4 regions of the Mesorhizobium sp. B1-1-7 genome follow, and region 3 is predicted to be linked to each of the others. Evidence: riboswitches for the same ligand, from Rfam matches in the RefSeq annotation. Region 3 holds a riboswitch; each other region holds the start of a gene.
What was found. A riboswitch is a leader RNA that binds a small molecule or an ion and turns the genes downstream of it on or off. The one in region 3 is predicted to bind cobalamin.
Positions count from the first base shown of each region.

Region 1: it holds a riboswitch for cobalamin, as region 3 does, so the genes downstream of both, FJ978_RS28575 (DUF1636 family protein) here and FJ978_RS29010 (CbtB domain-containing protein) in region 3, are expected to answer to the same signal.
Region 2: it holds a riboswitch for cobalamin, as region 3 does, so the genes downstream of both, FJ978_RS08325 (DUF1636 family protein) here and FJ978_RS29010 (CbtB domain-containing protein) in region 3, are expected to answer to the same signal.
Region 4: it holds a riboswitch for cobalamin, as region 3 does, so the genes downstream of both, FJ978_RS22080 (aromatic ring-hydroxylating dioxygenase subunit alpha) here and FJ978_RS29010 (CbtB domain-containing protein) in region 3, are expected to answer to the same signal.

Region 1 is NZ_VFWQ01000021.1:95,772-101,539, reverse strand. Features, by position in the region: partial or broken gene FJ978_RS28585 (cobaltochelatase subunit CobN) at 1-582, opposite strand, end outside; gene cobW (cobalamin biosynthesis protein CobW) at 601-1,653, opposite strand; gene FJ978_RS28575 (DUF1636 family protein) at 1,656-2,084, opposite strand; cobalamin riboswitch at 2,123-2,328, opposite strand; gene FJ978_RS28570 (winged helix-turn-helix domain-containing protein) at 2,358-3,557, opposite strand; gene FJ978_RS28565 (NADH-quinone oxidoreductase subunit A) at 3,891-4,256, shown strand; gene FJ978_RS28560 (NADH-quinone oxidoreductase subunit B) at 4,247-4,828, shown strand; gene FJ978_RS28555 (NADH-quinone oxidoreductase subunit C) at 4,833-5,435, shown strand; gene FJ978_RS28550 (NADH-quinone oxidoreductase subunit D) at 5,436-5,768, shown strand, end outside.
Region 2 is NZ_VFWQ01000004.1:243,609-249,376, forward strand. Features, by position in the region: gene FJ978_RS08315 (ABC transporter substrate-binding protein) at 1-618, opposite strand, end outside; gene FJ978_RS08320 (ABC transporter ATP-binding protein) at 667-1,452, opposite strand; gene FJ978_RS08325 (DUF1636 family protein) at 1,449-1,910, opposite strand; cobalamin riboswitch at 1,932-2,142, opposite strand; gene FJ978_RS32730 (hypothetical protein) at 2,623-2,772, opposite strand; gene FJ978_RS33110 (hypothetical protein) at 3,500-4,075, opposite strand; gene FJ978_RS08340 (autotransporter outer membrane beta-barrel domain-containing protein) at 4,056-5,768, shown strand, end outside.
Region 3 is NZ_VFWQ01000023.1:1,017-6,784, reverse strand. Features, by position in the region: gene cobD (threonine-phosphate decarboxylase CobD) at 1-932, opposite strand, end outside; gene cbiB (adenosylcobinamide-phosphate synthase CbiB) at 931-1,899, shown strand; gene cobO (cob(I)yrinic acid a,c-diamide adenosyltransferase) at 2,020-2,634, opposite strand; gene cobU (bifunctional adenosylcobinamide kinase/adenosylcobinamide-phosphate guanylyltransferase) at 2,636-3,151, opposite strand; gene FJ978_RS29015 (CbtA family protein) at 3,144-3,944, opposite strand; gene FJ978_RS29010 (CbtB domain-containing protein) at 3,960-4,139, opposite strand; cobalamin riboswitch at 4,175-4,373, opposite strand; gene FJ978_RS29005 (aromatic ring-hydroxylating dioxygenase subunit alpha) at 4,547-5,740, shown strand; partial or broken gene FJ978_RS29000 (MFS transporter) at 5,744-5,768, opposite strand, start outside.
Region 4 is NZ_VFWQ01000013.1:78-5,845, forward strand. Features, by position in the region: gene FJ978_RS22070 (DUF680 domain-containing protein) at 1-137, opposite strand, end outside; gene FJ978_RS22075 (DUF680 domain-containing protein) at 216-431, opposite strand; cobalamin riboswitch at 923-1,125, shown strand; gene FJ978_RS22080 (aromatic ring-hydroxylating dioxygenase subunit alpha) at 1,239-2,486, shown strand; gene FJ978_RS22085 (hybrid-cluster NAD(P)-dependent oxidoreductase) at 2,544-3,644, shown strand; gene FJ978_RS22090 (PqqD family peptide modification chaperone) at 3,791-4,222, shown strand; gene FJ978_RS22095 (serine kinase) at 4,274-5,323, shown strand; gene FJ978_RS22100 (glycosyltransferase) at 5,320-5,768, shown strand, end outside.

The DNA.
Region 1 (5,768 bases), on a different contig from region 3:
CCTCCCCTCGAGGGGGAGGGGGACGACGCCGCGACTTGGTTCATAGTAGCCGGCTTTTGGAACTTCGATCGGCTCGACAATTTCCGCATCCTGCCCAGTCAGCCGTGCCAGCCTCTGCACCAGTGCGCTCATGTTGGCCGGGCCGCCCTCGCGGAAATAGCCGAGCAGGCTATCCAACTCCTCGCGCGGCAGCGTCGAGGCTTCGATCAGCCTGAGATCCTCGTCGTGGCTCTCACCCGGCAGCAGCGCCAGTTTTATGCCGTGCGCGCGGGCGGTCGCGGCAAGCTGGTCGCAGCCGTAGCGCCACCAGTCGTACCCGCCGAGTATGCGCACCAGGATGATCTTGGCGTGGCGGGCGACACTGTCGATCCAGAGGTCGACAGACATGGGATGGCGCAGGTCGCGCAGTGCGGCGAGCCGCATCGAAGGCAGGCGGCCGGCATCGGCCTTCCATGCCGCCGCCAGTCCGGCGAGGTCGCTGTCGGTGAAGGAAAGCGCCACGATATCCGCCGGCGTCTGCCGCAGATCGACCGGCTCGGCGAGGTCGTCGAGCGAGGCGGAGGTCGTGGTGAGGATATGCATCGCGGCCCGTGTCCGAGATCAGCCGGCGAGTATGCGTTCGATCGCCGGGCGATTCAGCCCCTTGAGACCGATGACCACAAGGCGCGAACGACGATCGTCCTCGGCCGTCCAGGCGCGGTCATAGTAATGATTGACGCGCGGGCCGACGGCCTGCAGCAAGAGCCGCATCGGCTTGCCGCCGACCTCGACGAAACCTTTGACGCGCAGCACGTTTTCCTGCTCGGCGGCGTTGGCGACGCGCTTTGCCAGCTCGTCGGGATTGGCGATCGACGGAATGTCGACGATGAAGGTGTCGAAGTCGTCATGCTCGTGGTCGAACGCACCGTCATGATGGGATTTGCGGTTCTCGATGTCGTCCTCGACGGCGAGGCCGAGACCGAGCAGCACGGAGGGATCGACCTTGCCATGCGAGGTCGGCACGATCTTCACGGCGCGGGCGGAGTGTTCGTTGATGATGGCATTGGCGCGGGCTGAGCCTGCGGCGTCCATCAGGTCGCTCTTCGACAGGATGATCAGGTCGGCGCAGGCGATCTGGTCCTCGAACACTTCCTCAACCGGGTCGTCATGGTCGAGGCTCTCATCCTGAGCGCGCTGCGCCTGCAGCGCGTCCATGTCGTTGGCGACGCGGCCTTCGGCCAGCGCCGGGCCATCGACCACGGCGATCACGCCGTCGACCGTGACGCGGCTTTTCACCGTCGGCCACTGAAACGCCTGGACCAGCGGCTTGGGCAGAGCGAGGCCCGAGGTCTCGATCAGGATGTGGTCGACCTTCGGCGACAGCGCCAGGATCTGGTCGAGCGCCGGCACGAAATCGTCGGCCACGGTGCAGCAGATGCAGCCATTGGCCAGTTCGACGATGTTTTCCTCCGGGCAGGTGTCGATGCCGCAGCCCTTCAAAATCTCGCCGTCGATGCCGATGTCGCCGAACTCATTGACGATGATGGCAATGCGTTTGCCGCCGGCGTTTTCCAGGAGATGGCGGACGAGCGTCGTCTTGCCGGCGCCGAGAAAGCCGGTGACGACGGTGCAGGGAACGCGGGAAAGGTTGGCGGACGAATCTGGAGCGGTCATGGTCAGTCCTTCAGCATGTCGAGAGGAGGGATGCGAGCAACGAGGCCGCGCTTGAGGCTATCGGGCCGGCCACGCCATGGGATGAGGCCGTCGGTGGAAGTGGCGAAGAGCTTTGCGCCGGCGACAAGGTCGGCGCCGCTGGTCGTGGTCAGATCGCCGAAGACATAGCTCCAACAGCCATCGCGCAGGATCGCGGCGCTCAGCCGGCGCTTGCAATTGCCGAGGCATTCGACGGTGCGGACGCGGATATCTTCGCCCGAGGCGGCGTTGCGCGTATCCTCAGCCAGCAGTTCGCCGGCGCGGGGGTGGGCGTCGGAACCGGTTTCGTCACGGCACGAGGCGCAGACGATCACGGTGACGCCGGCCAAGGCATCGCTGTCGGCGGACGAATTGTCCGCTGTGCCAGCCGAAAAACTGCTGTTCTGGTCCAAAAACCGGGCTCCTTGCCCGGAAACCCGCCGGGCGATCGGATTATGTTGTCGCAGACGGCAGGTCTCCTGGCTCGCGGGTCATCGCCTTGGTTAGCCGCCTTCCCGGGAATTCCCAGTGGCTTTCGGCCTTGGCTCGTCGCTTACAGTTGCGGGGACAGCCGCGGATTTGAGATTTTCATCCCGCACCGCATTCCCTCTTAGCCCCTCTCATTGAAGAGAAGAGACCGTCTGGAGCGGATTTAGGCTGTTGCGGGCAGGACTGTCAACGCGGGCCTACGACATGGCGATGTCGGCAAGTGACTGTCCGAGGTCGCCAGCGGGCGTCACTTCCATGCGCTCAAGCCCGAGCCAGCCCTGCATTTGCTTCAATTCCTCGAAAAGCTGGGCGGCGGTTTCCGCTGGCGCCTTGGGCTCGGCATAGGCCGCGTGGACGCGTAGCACACTCGCCGGCCGATCGGCCTTGAGGTCGACGCGCGCCACGATCCTGTCGCCGAGCAGGAAGGGCAGGACGTAGTAGCCATATTGGCGCTTTTCGGCCGGCGTGTAGATCTCGATGCGGTAGTGAAAATCGAACAGCCGTTCCGAGCGCGAGCGTTCGAAGACCACAGGATCGAACGGGGCCAGCAAGGCACGGGCGTCGATTTTCCTGGGCAGACGTGCATCCTTGTGCAGGTAAGCGGGCTTATCCCAGCCTTCGACGCGCACAGGCAGCAGCTCACCGAGTTCGACCAATTCCTCCAGGCGGCCCTTCATGTCGGCGGGGGACAGGCGGAAATAATCTCGCAAATCGCCTGATGTCGCCACGCCATGGGCGCGGGCGGAGATGCGCAGCAATTCGCGGTGCGCGTCCTCGGCGGCCGGTACGGGCAGATCGAGGATCGCCTGCGGCAGCACGCGCTCGGGCAGGTCATAGAAGCGCTCGAATCCGCGGCGGTGCGCCGTGGTGATGCGCCCGGCCCAGAACAGCCATTCGAAGGCATGCTTGGCATGGCTCCAGCCCCACCAGCCGCCCGAGCCTTTCTGGCCTTCCAACGCCGAAGCGGCGATCGGGCCGCGCGCGACGACCTCGCGGTAGATCTCTTCTATATAGGCGGCGTGCTCACGGCCCCATTTGGCCAGCCCCAAATACATCTCTTTGCCTTGCTCGGCGCGCTGCATGCGCCAGCGCATCAGCGGCCAGGTCTCCACCGGCAGGAAGGAGGCCTCGTGCGCCCAGTATTCGAACACCGTGCGCTTGCGGGTGACGGCGGCGTTGTCGAGCAGAGCGAGCGGGTAGGGGCCAAGGCGCGAATAGAGCGGCATATAATGCGCGCGCACCACCGCGCTGACGGAATCGATCTGCAGCAGGCCGGTGCGGGACAGAACGCGGGCGAAATGACGGCGGTCGGGCGTGCCATTGGGGCGGGGGTCGAGAAAGCCTTGAGCGGCGAGCGCGATGCGCCGGGCGGTGGCAAGCGAGATCTTTTCCTTCATTCGGATGCGACTCTTGTAACTCGATGACCGTCGTTTGATGGGTGATTCCTGCCCATGCTAGCAGGGTTTTGGCGGCATCCATGTCAGGAGAGATAAGTGGAGTAGAAAGCGAAGGAAATCGAACAGGAGCGTATCGGACCAGTTTCTCCGTATATGCCGTCCAGCACCGCCTTTTGAACAAGGTTTGACTTGCTTCGCTGGAAGTGCTGCGCTAACCCTCGCCGCGTTGCAGCATAGGCCCCTTAAAACGGTTCAGCGGTTAAACTGTCACGCTTCCGCATTAAGGTCCGGTGCTGTAATCAAAATGGATTGGCGCCAACGGAAAGCCGCTGCATGAACGCACTTCTCAGTTCGTACCTGCCCATCGTCCTGTTCATCGGCGTGGCGCTGGTCGTCGGCCTGGCGCTGCTGGCCGCACCGTTCCTGGTGGCGTACCGCAACCCCGATCCCGAAAAGCTTTCCGCCTACGAGTGCGGTTTCAACTCGTTCGACGACGCCCGCATGAAATTCGACATCCGCTTCTACCTGGTGTCGATCCTGTTCATCATCTTCGACCTGGAAGTGGCCTTCCTGTTTCCCTGGGCGGTGTCCTTCTCGAAGATCGGCATGCTCGGTTTCTGGTCGATGATGGTGTTTTTGGCAGTGCTGACCATCGGCTTTGCCTATGAATGGAAAAAAGGAGCGCTGGAATGGGATTGAACGACAGTTCAGGCACCCTCGTCGCGCCGAAGCCCAAGGGTATCATCGATCCCAACACCGGCAAGCCGGTGGGACAGGACGATCCCTTCTTCCTCGAAATCAACAACGAGCTTGCCGACAAGGGTTTCCTGGTCACCTCGACCGAGGCGCTGATCACCTGGGCGCGCAGCGGCTCGCTGATGTTCATGACCTTCGGTCTGGCGTGCTGCGCGGTCGAGATGATCCATACCTCGATGCCGCGTTATGACTCGGAGCGGTTCGGCGTCGCGCCGCGCGCGTCGCCGCGCCAGTCCGACATCATGATCGTCGCCGGCACGCTGACCAACAAGATGGCGCCGGCGCTGCGCAAGGTCTACGACCAGATGCCGGAGCCACGCTACGTCATATCGATGGGCTCCTGCGCCAATGGCGGCGGCTACTATCACTATTCCTATTCGGTGGTGCGCGGCTGCGACCGCGTCGTGCCGGTGGACATCTATGTGCCCGGCTGCCCGCCGAGCGCCGAAGCCCTGCTCTACGGCATTCTTCTGCTGCAGAAGAAGATCCGCCGCACCGGCACTATCGAACGGTAAATCCATGGCCGCATCCCTTAGCGAACTGTCGACCTATCTCGGCGAGAAGCTGCCTGGCCGCTTCAGTGACGCGGTGCTTGCCTATGGCGAGCTTACCGTTCACGTCGAGCCGCAAAACCTGGTCGAGGTGGTAACCTTCCTTCGCGACGACGCACGCTGCCAGTTCATTTCTATCATCGATGTCTGCGGTGCCGATTATCCGTCGCGGGCCAAGCGCTTCGACGTCGTCTATCATCTATTGTCGCCGAGGCAGAATGTGCGCATCCGCGTCAAGGTGCAGGCCGACGAGGAGACGATGGTGCCGTCGATCACCGGCGTCTTTCCTGGTGCCGACTGGTTCGAGCGCGAGACCTACGATCTCTATGGCGTGCTGTTCTCGGGCCATCCCGATCTGCGCCGCCTGTTGACCGACTACGGCTTCGAAGGCCATCCGCTGCGCAAGGATTTCCCGCTGACCGGTTTTGTCGAAGTGCGTTACGACGACGAAGCCAAGCGCGTCATCTACGAGCCGGTCGAGCTCAAGCAAGAATTCCGCAATTTCGATTTTTTGTCCCCGTGGGAAGGTACGGACTACGTGCTGCCGGGTGACGAGAAGGCAAAGCAGTAAATGGCTGAAACCTCCGTCCGCAATTTCAACATCAACTTTGGACCGCAACACCCTGCGGCGCACGGCGTTTTGCGCCTTGTTCTCGAACTCGACGGCGAAGTCGTCGATCGCGTCGATCCGCATATCGGGCTCCTGCATCGCGGCACGGAAAAGCTGATCGAGGCCAAGACCTATCTGCAGGCGGTTCCTTATCTCGACCGGCTCGATTATTGCGCGCCGATGAACCAGGAGCATGCCTTTGCGCTGGCTGCCGAGCGTCTGCTTGGCATCGAGGTGCCGAGGCGCGGCCAGTTGATCCGCGTGCTCTACTGCGAAATCGGCCGCATCATGTCG
Region 2 (5,768 bases), on a different contig from region 3:
GAACGGCTTGTCCTCACCGGAATCGTAGAGGAACACCCGCGTTGCCTTGGCGCTGCCGACTTTCGCGGTGATATCGGCCAGTTGTGCCTTCCAGCCGGAGACGAGCTTTTCCGCGTCGGCTTCCTTGCCGAAGATCTTGCCCAGCTTTTCGACGTCGCCATAGAGCAGGTCCATCGAGGCGGCGGGCCTGCTCTTGTCGAGATGGACGCAGCTTTCGGTCAGCACAAGCGTCTTGATGCCGCGCGGAGCCAGCGTGTCGGGCGTCACCTCGCCACCCGGCTTCATGCCGTAGTACCAGCCGGCAAAAAAGAAATCGGGCTCGGCGGCGACCAGGTTTTCGAGCGTCGGGTATTTTGGCGCCAGTTCCGGGATGGAGCCCTGCTCGGCCTTGAATTCGGGACCGACCTTGTACCATCCGGTGATGCCGGTCAGGCCGACGATCGACGGCTGCAGCTTCAGCGCGAAGGCCATCTCGGCCATGTTGAGATCCTGGATGACGGCGCGCTTGGGCGGCGCGTCGAAGGTCAGCGGCTTGCCACAGCTGTCGACCGTGACGGGAAAGGCCAAGGCCGTCGAGGCCAGCAGCGAGAAGAAGAGCGACATAGCGAGACGTTTCACGGATTTTGCTCCTTGGTTGAACAGGTTTGGATGAGGGATGGGCTTCGATCAGGACGGCGGCGCGGCGCGGTTCGGAACGTCGAACACCGTCAGTTCGCGGTCCTCGGTGGGGTGGCGCAGGCGAAACACGTCGACGCCGAAGATCTCGCGGATCAGCTGCTGGGTCAGCGCTTCGCGCGGTGCCGCCAGCGCATGCAGCCGGGCTTCGTTCATCACCGCGACCCTGGTGGCGAAGGGCGCCACCAACGCCAGATCGTGCAGCACCGCGATCACCGTCATGCCGAAGCCGGCGACGAGTTCGAGCAATTCGCCACGGGCGCGCGGGTCGAGATGGTTGGTCGGCTCGTCGAGGAACAAGACCTTCGGTTGCTGGGCGATGGCGCGGGCAAGCTGAGAGCGTTGGCGCTCGCCGCCCGACAGCGAGCCGATGGTGCGGCCAAGCAGCGGCAACAGGCCGGTCCGGCGCAGCGCGTCAACGACGATGTCGCGTTCCTCGCTCCTGCGCCTCAAGCCGGCATGCGGGACGCGGCCAAGTTCGACATAGTCGATTACCGCGAGCCGCGGATCCGGCTGGTCGGTCTGGCCGACGACGGCGATGTGCAGCGCGCGCTCGGCGGCCGAAATCCTGTCCAGGCGCCGGCCGCCAAGCTTCACCTCCCCGGAACTGGGCCTGAGCATGCCCGACAGCATGCGCAGCAGCGTGGTCTTGCCGGCACCGTTGGGGCCGATGATGGCGAGGCGATCGCCCGATGCCACCGACAGGCTGGCCGACTGGACCAGGTCCCGGCCGTTCGCCGTCGCGCCCAGATCGCGCGCTTCGAGGAGCGGTGTCATCGGTTTCCCTCCGCAGGCGTGCCCGGGATGCGGGCCACGGTCTTGCCAGCCAGTCGCGGCGGACGTTGCCCGGAGTTGCACCAGCCGTCGGCGAGCGAGGCATAGAGGCTGGCGAACCGCACGAGATCGCCGGCGTCGGCCTGGGCGTCGATGGAGCCGAAGAGATAGGCGGCCTTGCCCGGCGCCTGGAAGGCCACCGTCAGCGGCCGCGCGCAGCCCGCCATGCACTCGACGCCCTCGACCGTGAAACCACGCGCCACCGCAGGGGCCGAGAGCCGGGAGCGCAGGATGTACAGGCTTTCGCCCGACCTGATCCCACTCGGGGCGCCGCGGCAAAGCGTGCACACGATGATGCGATGCGGGGGATGAATGGGATCGATGGCGCCGTCCAACTTTCCGTCTTTCTCGATAGGCGACGGAAGGATGCTGGCGAGCCGGCCGACAAGACCGACGTCCACGTCTCCTCCCGGCACACCCCGTCCGGTCAACTCCGTGATGGCAGGTCTCCTGGCTCGCGGGTCTCGGCTCGATCCTGCCTTCCCAGCCTTGCCGGCCAGTGGCATTTCGGATCGTGCTCACCGCTTACAGTTGCGGGGGCAGCCACGGTCTCGACCCCTTTCCGGGGATCTCACCGTGTTCCCTTTTCACCCCTTGCCTTTCGGCGCGGGGACCATCACGCACCCACCGTAGATTTCCATCGATCGCACCGCAACGGGTTTTTGCGATGCTGTTTATTAATGTAATAACATTACGTTAGAAGCGATATTTGCGGATAATGTCAACCCCTATTGTCTGGAAAGCCGAGACGTCTGCCGGCAGAGAGGGCCGGCCAAGCGATCCCTCGATCAATGCCACCGCAGGCCCGCCTCCCCTGTATAGTTTTATGGGCTAATTTAGATACTACAAATATAAATTTTATCCTCACCGCTATATAGTTGCAGTTGCACAACATTCTTAGCGTTTTGGTAGTCCTCTGGACTATAGACGGATTGCCGGGCGGTAGCATTCATGCTGCGTTCGGGCATCTGGAATTAGGGGCGAAGGCATGGTGGGACGGGTTCACGCGCGCGGCGGGGTTTTGACTGCGGCGCGCGGGCGGTTTTTGGCGGGGGCTTCCCTGGCAGTGCTGGTCGTTGCCGGGGTGGCGCCGCGCCAGGCGATCGCGGGCAACTACGTCGCCAACAGCGATGGCTCGCTTCGCGCCGCGATCGCAGCGGCTAACGCCGACGCCGATCCCAACGCCACGATCACGCTGACAGGCAACTTCGCGGTTTCGCCCACGGGCATGCCCATGCCCACCAAACCGCTGATCATCGACACTCAGGGTTTCGTTCTGTCCGGGGTCGCCTCGCCTCCCACCGCGGGCAGCATTACTTTTTCCGGCAGTTTCCCCGGCGCCGGCTCGCTGACCATCAACGGCACCCTTGTTGGCGGCGGTTCGTCGGGCTCAATTTTTCCTGGAACTGGGCTTTACGTGAACAGCCTGGCCGGAAGCAGCGGCCAGGTCGTGAACAACGGTTCGGTCACGGGCGGAACCGCAAGTGTCAGTGGACAAGCAGGCGGCATAGGCGTCGTTGTGGGCAATGGTGCGGACCTGATCAACAACGGTACGATCAGTGGTGGTGCGAGCCTGGCATATACAGGCAGCGCGAACAACTCAGCGGCTGGCGTATCGCTCAACAATGGTGGGTCGTTCATCAACAACAGCACGGTGCAAGGTGGTAACAGCCAGGGCACGGGCGCCGGCATGGGGCTCTATCTGAACGGCCTTGCTGGTGCTGCCACGGTGGTCAACAACGGTACGATTACCGGCGGTTCGGACTTGACTGGCGTCAATGTGGGCAACGTTGCCATCCGGGGCCGTGGAAGCCAGTTGCAATCGATTACCAATGCCGGAACGTTGGAAGGTGGAAACGGCGCGGCGGCGATCGACAGCAACGGCACAACAAACCTGGCCGTCGTCAACAGCGGCCTCATCCAGGCCGGCATTGGCCAGACCAATGCAATTCAGTTCGGCGCGACGGCGACAAGCAAGGCCACGCTGGAGCTATGGGCCACGTCGGTCATTCAGGGGAATATCGTCGGCAGCGCGCTCGGTACCAACGACATCCTGCGCCTGGGCGGCACGGCTGACGGCAGTTTCGATGTCTCGGCCATCGGCGCGGCGGCCCAATACCGGAATTTCGACACCTTCCAGAAGACGGGCGCCAGCACCTGGATGCTGACAGGCAATGGCACGGCGACCACCAACTGGGATATCCAGCAAGGCACGCTGCAACTGGGAAATGGTGGCACCAGCGGCTCGATCATCGGCGACGTCACCAACGCCGGCATGCTCGCCTTCAACCGCAGCGACGCGCTGACCTATGGCGGCGTTATCAGCGGCACTGGCTCGGTCAGCCAGATCGGCAGCGGAACGACGATCCTGACCGGCGCCAACACCTATAGCGGCGGCACGGTGATCAACGCCGGGACACTTCAAGTGGCCGCCGACGGCAATCTCGGCGCGACTTCGGGCAATCTCAGTTTCGGCGGCGGCACGTTGCGCACGACCGCCAGCTTTTCCACTGCCCGCAATGTCCAGCTCAATGGCAATGGCGGCTTTGAAACGGCCCGGAGGCACGCAACTGGACCTTACCGGGCAGGTGACCGGCGCCGGCACGCTGGTCAAGGACGGCTTGGGTACCCTCAACGTCACCAACTTGTCCAACAGCTACACGGGCGGCAACATCGTCAATGCCGGCACGCTTGTCGGCAATGCAGCCTCGATCCGGGGCGACATCGGCAATGCCGGCACGGTCGTCTTCGACCAGTCGATGGACGCCAGCTTTGCCGGCGATATCTCCGGCACCGGCGCGATGGTGAAGGATGGTGCCGGCACGCTGACCCTTTCAGGCACGTCGCTGCTGGACTGGACCATCGACCAAGGCGGCCTCGTCGCGGCGGCCGAGCGCTTCGGCGGCGATGTCTCGATCGGCGCCGGCGCCTCGTTCACCTTCGACCAAACAGCCAATGCGAGCTATGCCGGCGCGCTCTCGGGCGCCGGAAATTTCGTCAAGGACGGCTTGGGAACAGTGGTTCTGGCCTCGGACAACTCGGCTTTCGCCGGCGCCACTTTGGTCAATGGCGGCACGCTCGCCGCGGGCGCGGCCAACGCGTTCAGTTCCGCTTCGCAGTTCTCGGTCGCCTCGGGCGCGACGCTCGATCTCGCCGGCACCTCGCAGACGATCGCAGGGCTGACCAACGCCGGAACGGTGGGCATTGCCGGCAGTCTTGGAAGCAAGCTGACCGTCAGCGGCGACTATGTCGGCAATGGGGGCAATATTCTCATCGGCACCGCCCTGGGTGCAGACAACTCACAAACCAACATGATGGTTATCGCCGGGGGTACGTCAGGCACGGGCACGCTCCAGGTCGTCAATCTCGGCGGCGGCGGGGCGCAGACGGTCGAAGGCATCAAGATCGTCGATGTCGGCGGCGTCTCGAATGGCAGCTTCTCGCTAAAGGGCAACTACACCTTCGAAGGCGATCAGGCGGTGGTCGGCGGCGCCTATGCCTACCGGCTCTACCAGGGCGGCACGAGCACACCCGGCGACGGCGACTGGTATCTGCGTTCCGCCCTGATCGATGGCGGTGGACCCGGAACGCCGCTCTATCAGGCCGGCGCACCGCTGTACGAGGCCTATGCGGGTGCGCTGCAGACGTTCAACCAGCTAGGCACGCTCCAGCAGCGACTCGGCAACCGGTCGTGGACCGTGGAAGCGCAAGGCGCCGACGGGGTTTCCGACGATGTGAGGGCCGAGGCAGGCATCGGCCTGTGGGGCAGGATCGAGGGCACCAGCGGCTCCTACGATCCGGAAAACTCCACAACCGGGACGACTTACGACACTTCGACCTGGAAGCTTCAGACTGGCGCAGACATGCTCCTTTCCGACACCGCCGCCGGTCAGCTCATCGGCGGTGTCGCTTTCCAGTACGGCACCGTATCAGCCGATGTCTCGTCGCTATTCGGCGGCGGGTCGATCGACAGCACCGGCACCGGCGTTTCAGGCTCGCTGACCTGGTACGGCGCGGAAGGGTTCTACCTCGACAGCCAGGCGCAGGTGATCTGGTATGACAGCGATCTCGACTCGGCGACCGCCGGACAGCGGCTGGTCGATGGTAACAACGGCGTCGGCTACGCACTCGGCGTCGAAGCGGGCAAGCGTATCATGCTCGACCCGAGCTGGTCGCTGACGCCGCAAGCGCAGCTTGCCTGGTCGTCCGTCGACCTCGACGCGTTCACCGACGCCTTCGGCGCAAGAGTTGCTCCCGGC
Region 3 (5,768 bases):
GGCCGGTCGGAGAAATGCCGAAGCAGGATGCCGCTCTCGCCAAGTGCCGAAAACAGGCCGGCGGCATCCGCCAGACTGAGATAGCGAAACAGCGTGGTGCCGCCGGCGACAGCAACGCCGAAGCGGCCGAACAGGGCGTCCAGCCGCGCCGATGCCTCTATAAGGGAAGCCCGCATATCCTCCTGCCAGCCGATATCGGCAAGCGCGCGAATGCCGTACTCCAGCGCCGGGCCGGCGACAGCCCATGGCCCGAATTGCGTCTCCAGCAATTCCACCGTCAGCGCATCGGAAAGCGCAAACCCGAGCCGTAGGCCGGCCAGGCCAAAGAACTTGCCGAACGAGCGCAAGACGACGATGCCGCCCTGTCCGACATCGCCGGCAAGACTATGTTCGCGCGGACCGACATCCATGAATGCCTCGTCGACGACCAGCAGCCCGCCCTTGGCGCGCAATTGCACTGCCAACGCCAGCAACCGATCGCGCTCGATGATGCGCCCGTCCGGGTTGTTCGGATTGACGATGATGGCAAGGTCAGCTTCGGCCAGCATGGCAAAATCGCTGACTTCGCTCACCCGATGCCCGGCGATCGCTGCTGCGCGGGCATGTTCGGCGTAGGTCGGCCCCAGCACCAAAGCCTTGCCGGGCCTGGCCAGCGCCGCCACCCGCGGCAGCAGGATTTGCGTGCCCGGTGCCGCCATGACATGGGCTGGCGACGGCGCGCCGTAAGTGCTGGCCGCGATCGCTGCCAGTTCGCGCCCGCGCGCGGCCTCCGGCAATCGCGACAGCGAGGTGGCGGGCAGATCGAAAAGCGGGTAGGAGTGCGGATTGATACCGGTCGAGAGGTCGACGAAAGGCAGTACGGCGTTGGGGAAAAGCACCCTCGCCCGGCCAAGACTTCCACCATGGTCCACCGCTCCATCAAGAAGCTTCATGTCAGTCCTGATCGCTTTCCTGTCATTGGCCATCGAATTTTTTCTGGGTTATCCAGACTGGCTGTTTCGCGCCATCGGTCATCCGGTGACGTGGTTCGGCAGGCTGATATCCTTTCTCGACCTAAGGCTCAACCGCGCTACTGATCCCGACGCGCTGCGTCGCCAACGTGGCGTCCAGGCGCTGCTGGTCATCGTGCTGGTGCCGGCGGTGATCGGTCTCTGCGTACAGATCCTGCTCTGGTTCGTTCCCCTGGGGCTATTCGTCACCGCCCTCCTGGCGACATCGCTCCTGTCGCAGAAGAGCCTCTACGACCATGTCGAGGCCGTGGCCGATGCGCTGGACTCGGGCGGTCTCGCCATGGGCCGCGTCGCCGTCTCGCGCATCGTCGGCCGCGATCCGGAAACGCTGGACAGGGCCGGTGTCTGCCGCGCGGCGATCGAGAGCCTGGCCGAGAATTTTTCCGATGGCATCGTCGCCCCCGCCTTCTGGACCGGTGTCGGCGGACTCGCCGGCGGCGCCGCCTACAAGGCCGCCAACACCGCCGATTCGATGATTGGCCACCGCACCCCGCGCCACGAAGCTTTCGGCTGGGCGGCGGCGCGCTTCGACGACTGGATCAACCTGCCGGCGTCGCGGCTGACCGCTCTGCTGATCGTGCTGGCGGCTTTCCTGGTCAAGGGAGCCGACCACCGCAATGCCTGGCGCGCTGTGCGGCGCGATGCGAAAAAGCACCGCTCGCCCAATGCCGGCTGGCCGGAAGCGGCTATGGCCGGCGCACTTGGCCTGGCACTCGCGGGACCGCGCAGCTATGGCGGCGTGCTGGTAGACGACGTCTTCATGGGCGAAGGCGGCCGCCGCGAAGCCGACAGCCTCGACATCAGGCGGGCGCTGAAACTTTACCGCGTCGCCGATTATCTGCTGATCGGGCTGTTTGGGTTGGTCGCGGCGATCGCAATTGTGGCGTGATCTCACCATCCTCCTTGTAGAGAGGGTCGGCGCACAGCGCCGGGGTGGGGGGCGGCGCCCAGGCCCCTCCCCGCTCCGCTCCGCGGATCGACCTCCCCACAAGGGGGAGGGTAAGGAACATCAGAACTCTATCCCCTGCTGCGCCTTCACACCTGCCGAAAAATGGTGCTTGGTCACGCCCATCTCGGTGACCAGATCGGCCGCCTCGACCAGCGCCGGCTTGGCATTGCGGCCGGTGACGACGACATGCAGACCCTCGCGACGAGCCTTCAGCGCCGCAACCACCTTGTCGAGATCGAGATAGTCGTAGCGCAGCGCGATGTTGAGCTCGTCGAGCACGACGAGGCTGATCGACGGATCGGCGAGCAATTCAAGCGCCTTGGCCCAGGCGGCCTCGGCGGCCGCGATATCGCGCTTCAAATCCTGCGTCTCCCAGGTGAAACCCTCGCCCATCGCGTGCCAGACGACGCGGTCGCCGAAAGCGGCGAAAGCGTCTTTCTCGCCGGTGTGCCATTTGCCCTTGATGAACTGGACGACACCGACGCGTTTGCCATAGCCGAGCATTCTAAGCGCCAGGCCGAAAGCGGCCGTGGTCTTGCCCTTGCCAGGTCCGGTGTTGACGATCAGCAGGCCCTTCTCGACCGTCTTGCTTGCCACCTCGGCGTCCTGCACCGCCTTGCGCTTGGCCATCTTGGCGCGGTGGCGCTCTTCATTCTTGTCGTCGATGTGGGTCATCTCACTTCACCTTGAGCGGCAGCCCGGCCACCATCAAAAGCACCGTATCGGAAATCGCCGCGACCTGCTGGTTGAGCCGGCCGGCGGCATCGCGGAACCGACGTGCCAGGGCATTGTCCGGCACGATGCCTTGCCCGACTTCGTTGGACACCACGAACCAGGACCCGCGCGGTCGCAACAGCACGTCAGTCAGCCGTCGGCATTCCTGCTCGATATCGTGTTCGGCCAGCATGTGATTGGTCAGCCACAGAGTGAGGCAGTCGACAAGCACCGGCTGATTGTCCGGCAGGGCCTCGAGCGCGCCGGCGAGGTCCAGCGGCGCATCGATGGTCGACCACCCCTCGCTGCGCCGCGTCCGGTGCAGCGCGATGCGCTCACGCATCTCGTCGTCATAGGCTTCAGCGGTGGCGATATAGGTCCATGGCGAGGGCAAGGCCGTCGCCAGGGTCTCGGCGTGCGCGCTCTTGCCGGAGCGCGCGCCGCCAATGATGAAAGTCAGCTTGCCTCGATCAGGCAAAGCTGTCGCGCAGGCTGGTCGCGGTGCCGGTGAAGCGGCCGCGCACCACGCCGACGACCGCGCCGAGCACCAGCCAGAACACCAGATTGGTTACGGTCACCGCCACCACGAACTGATGATGCAGGCCTTCCGGGATCGGCGTCTCGAAACTGTCGGGCTGCGGCGCGCCGACAATATGCGGGGCGACGATCAAAGCCACGCCGAGGATCGCGAGCGGCAGCGATTTGCGGAAGGCGATCAGCCCAAGACCGATCGCCGTGGCCGCCACCGTCGAGACCCACCAAATCTGGCGCGGCAGCAACTCGGCCGCCGGCATCGCCGGCAGTTCCGGCGGCAGGCCGAGGCCAGGCGCCAGCGTGAACACGGCAAAACCTGCCAGGCCCCAGAACACGCCCTGGCGCCAATTGCCGATGCCGCCGGCGAATTCCGAGACCGCGACCAGGACCAGCGCGAAGCCGATGCCGGTGACGATGTTGGCAAGCACGCTGAAGCCGAAACGCTCGAAACCATCGGCCGGGGCCCAGCCTTCGTCTTCCGCCGGAGCGGCGGCTTCGGCCGGTGCAGGCGCGGCGGAACTCATGGCATTCCCCGCCGGTGCGGCGGTGCTCATGGCATTGGTATCCGCGGCAGTGGGCGCGGCATGGTCATGATGATGGCCGCCACCGGCCTGCTCGTAGACTTCGGCCTTGAGGATAAGCGGCACGGTGGCATAGGCCTGCATGCAGGCGAGAACGACGCCGGCCACGAGCCCTGCGATCGCCGCGATGAACACGACGTTGCGAAACAGGTTCATGATGTCAAATCCTCGTCAGTGGCAGGGAAACGCCATCGAATGACGATAGTCGTGGGCGGCATTGTGGACCGCATCGATATGCGAGAAGCCGACAAAGCCGACAACGAAGATGCCGAGCAGCGCGGCGAGCGCGAGCTGCATGAAGCGCGACTGCGAGGAGACCGAGGTGCCGAGGGAGACGGAAGCGGTATTCATGTCTTGTCCTTTCACCCTCCACCCGAGGGCATCGAAGTCAGTTTCCTGTCGCCGGCAGGTCTCCTGGCTCGCGGATAAGCGCCCTTCTCCACCTTCCCGAAGAAAAATCTTCAGTGGCATATGGAGAGGACTACCGCACACAGTTGCGGGGGCAGCCACGGCATTGGGCAACGATTGAGCCCGCACCGCATTCCCTCTTGGCTCCAAAACGGAACCGACGACAGCGTGACTATACGGAAAATCACGACACGCGGCAAACCAAATTCCGCCGGCAACCAGCGCGATTGCGCCATGCCGGCGACATCGGCCGTTCTCGGCACCACAATTGACAATTATCCCGGCCGGGTGTCGGCTGGCCACTTTACAGGAAGCCAGCCATGCAGCCTCCAGCCCTGCAGCCACCAGTTCTGCAGCCCAATGCCAGCGAGCGCGATTGCTACAACGGCCTGACCCGGGCCGAAGCGACGTTGCCGTCATCGGCCTATTGGGACGGCGAGAGCTATCGGCGCGACCTCGATGCGATCTGGTATCGAAGCTGGCTGCTCGTCTGCCGCGAGGCCGATCTTGCCCAACCGCTGGCGTTCCGCACTTTCCGCGTCGGCACGCAGGAAATCGTCGTGCTGCGCGACGAGACCGGCGAACTGCGCGCCTTCCACAACACCTGCCGGCATCGCGGCTCGCAGCTTTGCCAGGAAAGCGAAGGCCGGCTGAAGGCGCGGCTCATCACCTGCCCCTATCATGCCTGGTCGTATTCGCTGCGCGGCGACCTCGTGCGCGTGCCGTCGAAATCACTGCCCGAAGGCTTCGACAAGGCCGACCATCCGCTCTATCGCGTCGCACTGTCGGTGTGGCGCGGCTTCGTGTTCGTCAATTTGCAGGAGGACGCGAATTTGCAGGAGGACGCGGCCGGCTCGGCGCAGGCCTCCTTCGATCCCGCCTCCGGCGATCTCGGCAATTGGCCGCTGGAAACGCTGGTATCAGGCCATGTGCTGCGCAAGGTGATGAACTGCAACTGGAAGATTTTTTGGGAAAACTTCAACGAATGCCTACACTGCCCCGGCGTTCACAAGGACCTGTCGCGGCTGGTGCCGATCTATGGCCGCGGTCTGATGAGCCGGCATGACGACCCCGAATGGGTGCGCCACGCCGACAATGACGCGCCGGAATTTTCGGGTGGTTTGCGCGCCGGCGCCGAAACCTGGTCGCGCGACGGCAAGACCCATGCACCGGTCTTCGCGGATTTGACGCCAGCCGAGCGTGCCGCCGGCCAGACCTACGCCACCAGCATGCCCTCGATGTTCATCGTCGGTCATGTCGACTATGTCAGGACCGTGCGGCTGGTGCCGCTCGGCCCCGAACAGACCGGGCTGGTCGCGGAATGGCTGTTCGCGCCCGAAGCGCTCGATGCCCCGTCGGCCGACATCGACAACATCGTCGCCTTCGGCACGCAGGTGCTGGAGGAGGATGCGGCGATCTGCGAGGTCAACCAGAAGGGCCTGCGCTCCATGCGCCACAAAGCCGGCGTGCTGATGCCCGAGGAATATGATCTGCACCGCTTCCACAACTGGGTGCGCGAGCGCCACTCGGCGCTTTCGCCGTGACCGTCACAGTGACTTCGGCAGATACCGC
Region 4 (5,768 bases), on a different contig from region 3:
GTCGAAGCCGTGTACGAGTTGTCGGTCGAAGTCACGGCAGGCTGGTTGGCGCCATTGGAGCCATAGTTGTCGCTGCCGGCGAAAGCGCCGCCGGAAACGGCCAGGACGGCGGCGGCAGCAAGGATGATCTTCTTCATTTCAAGTCTCCTGAATTTTGATGAATTTTTGAGTTCGCCAGGACGGCGGGCAAGCCGCCGTCAACTGGCGATCAGCCGTTAGTGGTTACCGAAGAGGTTGTGGTCGGCACCCTGGACAGGCGTCTGAGCAGCCGGTTCCGACTTCTTGACCGAAGCGGTGTACGAGCTGTCGACGGCAGTGGCTGCAGGGGTCGCATTCGAACCGTAATGGTCCGAACTATAATGGTCGCTACCAGCGAAGGCGCTGCCGGAAATGGCCAGAAGGGCGGCGGCAGTGAGAATGATCTTTTTCATTTTGGGTACTCCAGTATTTTTCCGTCCGTCTAGCGGCGTGTCTTGGGATGAAATCGCGTCGTTCGGACAGCCCCGATGTGGGAAAGCCAGATGGTCGTTTCCAATCACGAAGTTGTTCCGCGTGGACCATGAATCCACCACTTGAAATTGTACCACCGGCTTCCACATCAATTTTTTTCTTTTTGATATCAATCGATTAGATAAGACCAAGGGAGCCATCACCAACTGTGTCGGAGGCCCAGCGTTCACAACGTCCTGCACGCACCGTCAACAGAAACGAACCGTTCGGTTCGATTTTAGACTCCGCTAATAGTCACTTTTCGAAACTGTTAACCTTTTTTGGCTCCGGCCAAGGATCAAAAAACAACGTTTGGCGTGCTGGCGACGAGCCGGTTTCAAAGGTCGCGATCCTTGTCCAGACGACTTGCATGCGTGTCGCGCCGCATGGATGCGATGTCGTTTTCATGCCGACGCCGCGATGCGTGCCGTGATTAGATCACGCCATCTCAGGTGCCGCTTCGTGACGACGGAGTGGAGAATTGGGAAGCCGGTCAGAATCCGGCGCTGCCCCCGCAACGGTGGTGGAGTTCAAGTCGCAACGGGAGACCACTGGGCGAAAGCCTGGGAAGGTGTCGCGATGGTCCGCAAGGACGACTCCAGAGCCCGGAAACCAGCCCGAGATTGCTAGAACTCGACTGATCGCGGTGGGCGGTCAAGGGGCGGATGATGCATGCCCGGCTGGCGCCGGCCTGCGTCCGATCCTTCCTCCATCACCACCAGTTCAGTCCTTGGATATGAGGACAGGACATGGATGCTCGCAACGACATGCTGAGGCTCTTGAACAGCCGCAGACAGGGCTTTTCGCTGGAACAGCCCTTTTACACCGATCCGGACTACTTCAAGCTCGACATGGAGCTGATCTGGTATCGCGACTGGCTGTTCATCGGCCATGATTGCGAGTTGCCCAGGCCAGGCAGCTTCATCACCGTGCAGATCGGCGACTATCCGGTCGTGCTGGTGCGCGATCAGCAGGGCAAGATCAACGCCTTCCACAATTCCTGCCGCCATCGCGGCAGCCGCGTCTGCAATACCGACAAGGGCATGGCCGCCAAACTAGTCTGCCCCTACCACCAGTGGACCTATGAGCTGGATGGCCGCCTGCTGTTCGCCCGCCAGATGGCCGAGGGTTTCGACAAGAGCCAGTTCGGGCTGAAGCCGGTCGCCTGCGAAAGCGTCGCCGGCTATATCTTCATCTGCCTGGCGAAGGAGCCGGCCGACTTCGCGCCGATGCGGGCGATGATCGAACCCTACCTCAAGCCGCACCGGCTCGGCGAGGCGAAGATCGCCTTCGAGAGCACGATCATCGAGAAGGGCAACTGGAAGCTCGTCTGGGAAAACAACCGCGAGTGCTATCATTGCGCGGGCAATCACCCGGAATTGTGCAAGACATTCCCGGAAGCACCGACCGTGACCGGCGTGCAGGGCGCCGACAGCGATCCGGAGATGCTGGCGCACTGGGCGAAATGCGAGGCGGCCGGCCTGCCGAGCAAGTTCCGCATCGATCCGGCCGGACAGTATCGCGCCACCCGTGCGCCGCTGCTGCGCGATGCCGTCAGCTACACGATGAACGGCAAGCGGGCGGTGAGGAAGAACCTCTCCGACAGCGTCTCGGCCGACCGCATCGGCACCTTGATGCACTATCACTACCCGACGACATGGAACCATATCCTCATCGACCATGCCGTGACCTTCCGCGTGCTGCCGATCAGCGCCACGGAAACCGCCGTGACGACCAAATGGCTGGTCCACAAGGATGCGGTCGAGGGCGTCGACTACGATCTCGCCGAACTCACCCATGTGTGGACCGAGACCAACGACCAGGACCGCCGCATCGTCGAGGAGAACGCCTTCGGCATCCTGTCGCCGGCCTATGAGCCCGGCCCCTATTCGGAGTTGCACGAGGGAGGCGTCATCCAGTTCGTCGACTGGTACGCCCGCTTCATCGGTCCGCGCCTTGCCGAAGACGAAAAGCCGGCGCTGCGCAGCGTCGCGTGAGCTCATGTTGCCCAAACACGACATGAGCAGGGCAAGAAGGACCAGAGGATGAATGCGATGACGGATCTTGGCCTCTATCGCCATCTCGACCAGATGGCGCCGTGGAACGACCGGCTCCAGGTGCTGGAAGTGATCGGCGTCAGCGATGAGGCGCCCGACGTGAAGACCTTCACCTTCCGGTCCGACAACCAGACCTGGTTCCGCTACAAGCCGGGCCAGTTCGTGACGCTGGAGCTGCCGACATCGGATGGGCCGCTGATGCGCACCTACACGCTGTCATCGTCACCGTCGCGGCCATTCTCGATCGCGGTGACGGTAAAGGCGCAGGCCGGCAGCATCGGGACGCGCTGGATGTTCGACCATCTGGTGCCCGGCTCGCACGTCAAGGCCTATGGGCCGGCAGGCGACTTCTCGCTGCACAGCCATCCGGCGGCCAAATATCTGTTCATCTCGGCCGGTTCGGGCGTGACACCGATGATGTCGATGCTGCGCTGGCTGAACGATTGCGCGCCCTGGACCGATGTCGGCTTCGTCAACTGCGCGCGGCGCCCGGAAGAGATCATCTTCCGAAAGGAGCTCGAACTGCTCGGCGGCCATATGCCCGGCCTGTCGCTCGGCTTCATGATCGAGGAGCGGTCGAGCCGCGAGGGCTGGTACGGCCATATGGGCCGCATCGACGCGATCCGGCTGCCATTGCTGGCGCCGGATTTCCGCGAGCGCGAAATCTTCTGCTGCGGCCCCGATCCCTTCATGCGCGCCGTGCGCGGCATGCTTGAAGCCGCCGGCTTCGACATGACGCAATACCATCAGGAGAGCTTTGCGGTCCCTGCCGTGGAGGAGGTCCCGGCGCCGTTCGCGGCGCCCGCGGAAGGCGGCACGGTTGTTCCGTTCGAAGCGGCAACGCCAATCCGCTTCTCGCTTTCGGAGGTCGACGCCGAATGCGTCGCCGGCCAGACGGTGCTGCAGACGGCGCGCGCTTCGGGCGTGCGGATTCCCGCCGCCTGCGAATTCGGCCTGTGCGGAACCTGCAAGGTGAAGAAGGTCTCCGGCCATGTCGAGATGAGCCACAATGGCGGCATCCTCGATCATGAGATCGACGACGGCTTCATCCTGGCCTGTTGCTCCAAGCCGCTGTCGGCACTGGAAATCGAGGCGTAGTCGGCAGGCAGGGCCTGCGGTCGCGCTCGCCGGGCCTGCGGGCATCTTGCCAAAAACCCTGCAAATGGTTAGACGCCTCTACAACGGTAGGGTTGACCGTGAGGGCCGACGATCATCTGCGCGGCCTGCTTCGGCGGGGAGCAAACATGAGACAATCCGGCATCTATGCCATAGCGAGCAAGGACATCGTCTTTGAATCCTTCGACGGCGAAGCCGTCGTTCTCGACCTGACGACGGGCAAATATTTCGGCTTCTCGGATTCAGGCAGCAGGCTTTGGGATGCGCTGTCGTCCGGCGTGCCTGCCTCCGAACTGGTCGGCGCCGCAACGGCAGCCGGTGCGCTGGGTGCCGCCGAGATTGACGGCTTTGTTTCACAATTGCTCGAATTCGGCTTGCTGGCGGCCGTGACCGATGCCGCGGCAAGACCGGTTCCCAGCGAATTGCTGGCTCAGCTTGCGGGTGCCAGCGAGCCCCTCAAGGTCGATATCCATGACGACCTCGCCGATCTCATCGTCGTTGACCCCATCCACGAGGTCGAGGAACCCCTCGGTTGGCCCGCGGTGAAGCAGGCCCCCTGAGCACGCGCATCAGGCAGTCTCGTCGCTGGACGGCGTCGGAACAGGCAAACCATGCCGAAAGTCACTCTCGAGAACCTGGCGGACTACGCACGTCATGTACTGGTGCAGGCCGAAAGCAGCGCCACGCATTATCCGCTGACGCGCAAGGTGGGCCTGCCGCATCTCGAGCTGACCGCGCATCTGAGTGCCGGCGCGTTGGCGGATGCCGTCGTTCATGGCTTTGTCGCAGCCCCGGGCAACCGAGCAGCTGCCGATACCTGCCGCATCTTCGTCGCGCATCCCGGCGTGGATGGCATCGCGGCGCCGGCCAGTTGGGGCCAAGGACCCTTCACGCAGCATGCCTTCGCCAGCCGGCTGGCGGAAGCCGGACTGCGCGGCAACCATTTCCACGACCTGGATTTCTGGCAGTTCTACGACCCCGATCGCCGTCTGGGCGTGCAACTGATGACGGCCGATGACAGGTTCCCGCCTTGGGAGCCGGGGGCGCCGCTCCGCCCCTTCCTGCATTGGGAATATGCGGCGCGCGGCATGCGGCTGGCCCATGCGGGCACGCTGGGTGTCGGCGGCAAGGGAATTCTGCTCGCCGGATCGGGCGGCGCCGGCAAATCGGGAACGGTTGTCGCCGGCCTGCTCAACGGGCTCGACAGTGTCGGCGACGACTATGTGCTGATCGACCTTGCCAACGGGCCGACCGCGCATCCGTTGTTTGCCACGCTCAAACAGGATCCCGAAGGTTTCGGGCGGCTGGGCTTGAAACACCGGCTGAAGTCCTACGGTCTGCTCAACTGGCAAGGCAAGCACCAGTTCCGCATCGATGATATCGCGGCACGGCCAATACCCGCGCGGCTGGACATCGTCGCGTTGATGGTGCCTCATATCAGCGGGGGCGAGGCAAGTTCGATCATGCCCGTGTCGCGCAAGGCGGCAATGATTGCACTGGCGCCGTCCGGCATCTCGCAAATGCCTGGCGAGCGCGAGAGCGGCTTTCGCTTTTTCAGCGACCTCACCCGGCAGCTGCCATGCTACCAGCTCTCGCTGGGGACGCGCCCACAGGAGATCGCCGGCACGATTTCGGATTTCATCATGCGGAGCAACGCGTGAGATTGAGCGTCATCATGCCCGTCTACAACCGCGAGCACTATGTTGTTGCGGCCTTGCGATCGCTGCTCAGGCAGCGGGACGATGCCGAGCTCGATGTCATCGTCGTCGATGACGGGTCGACGGATGGCACCGCGGACACCGTCCGCGCCGTCATGCGGGAAGCATCGTGCATCCGGCTTTTCCACCAGGCCCACCAGGGTGTGGCAAGTGCGCGCAACACCGGCCTTGGCCAATTGCAGCCGCAGACGCAATTCGTATCGTTCCTGGACTCCGATGACATCTCGCCAGCCGGACGCTTCAAGGCCGACCTCGTCCATTTCAAAGCCGATCCGAGCCTGGACCTGACCTATTCCCTGATGATGATGGTCGAAGATCTCGACGACGAGATGCTGGAGCCGACCCCTGGCAGCCGCCGCAAGATCGCCCGAGGGCTTTCCTTGGCGGC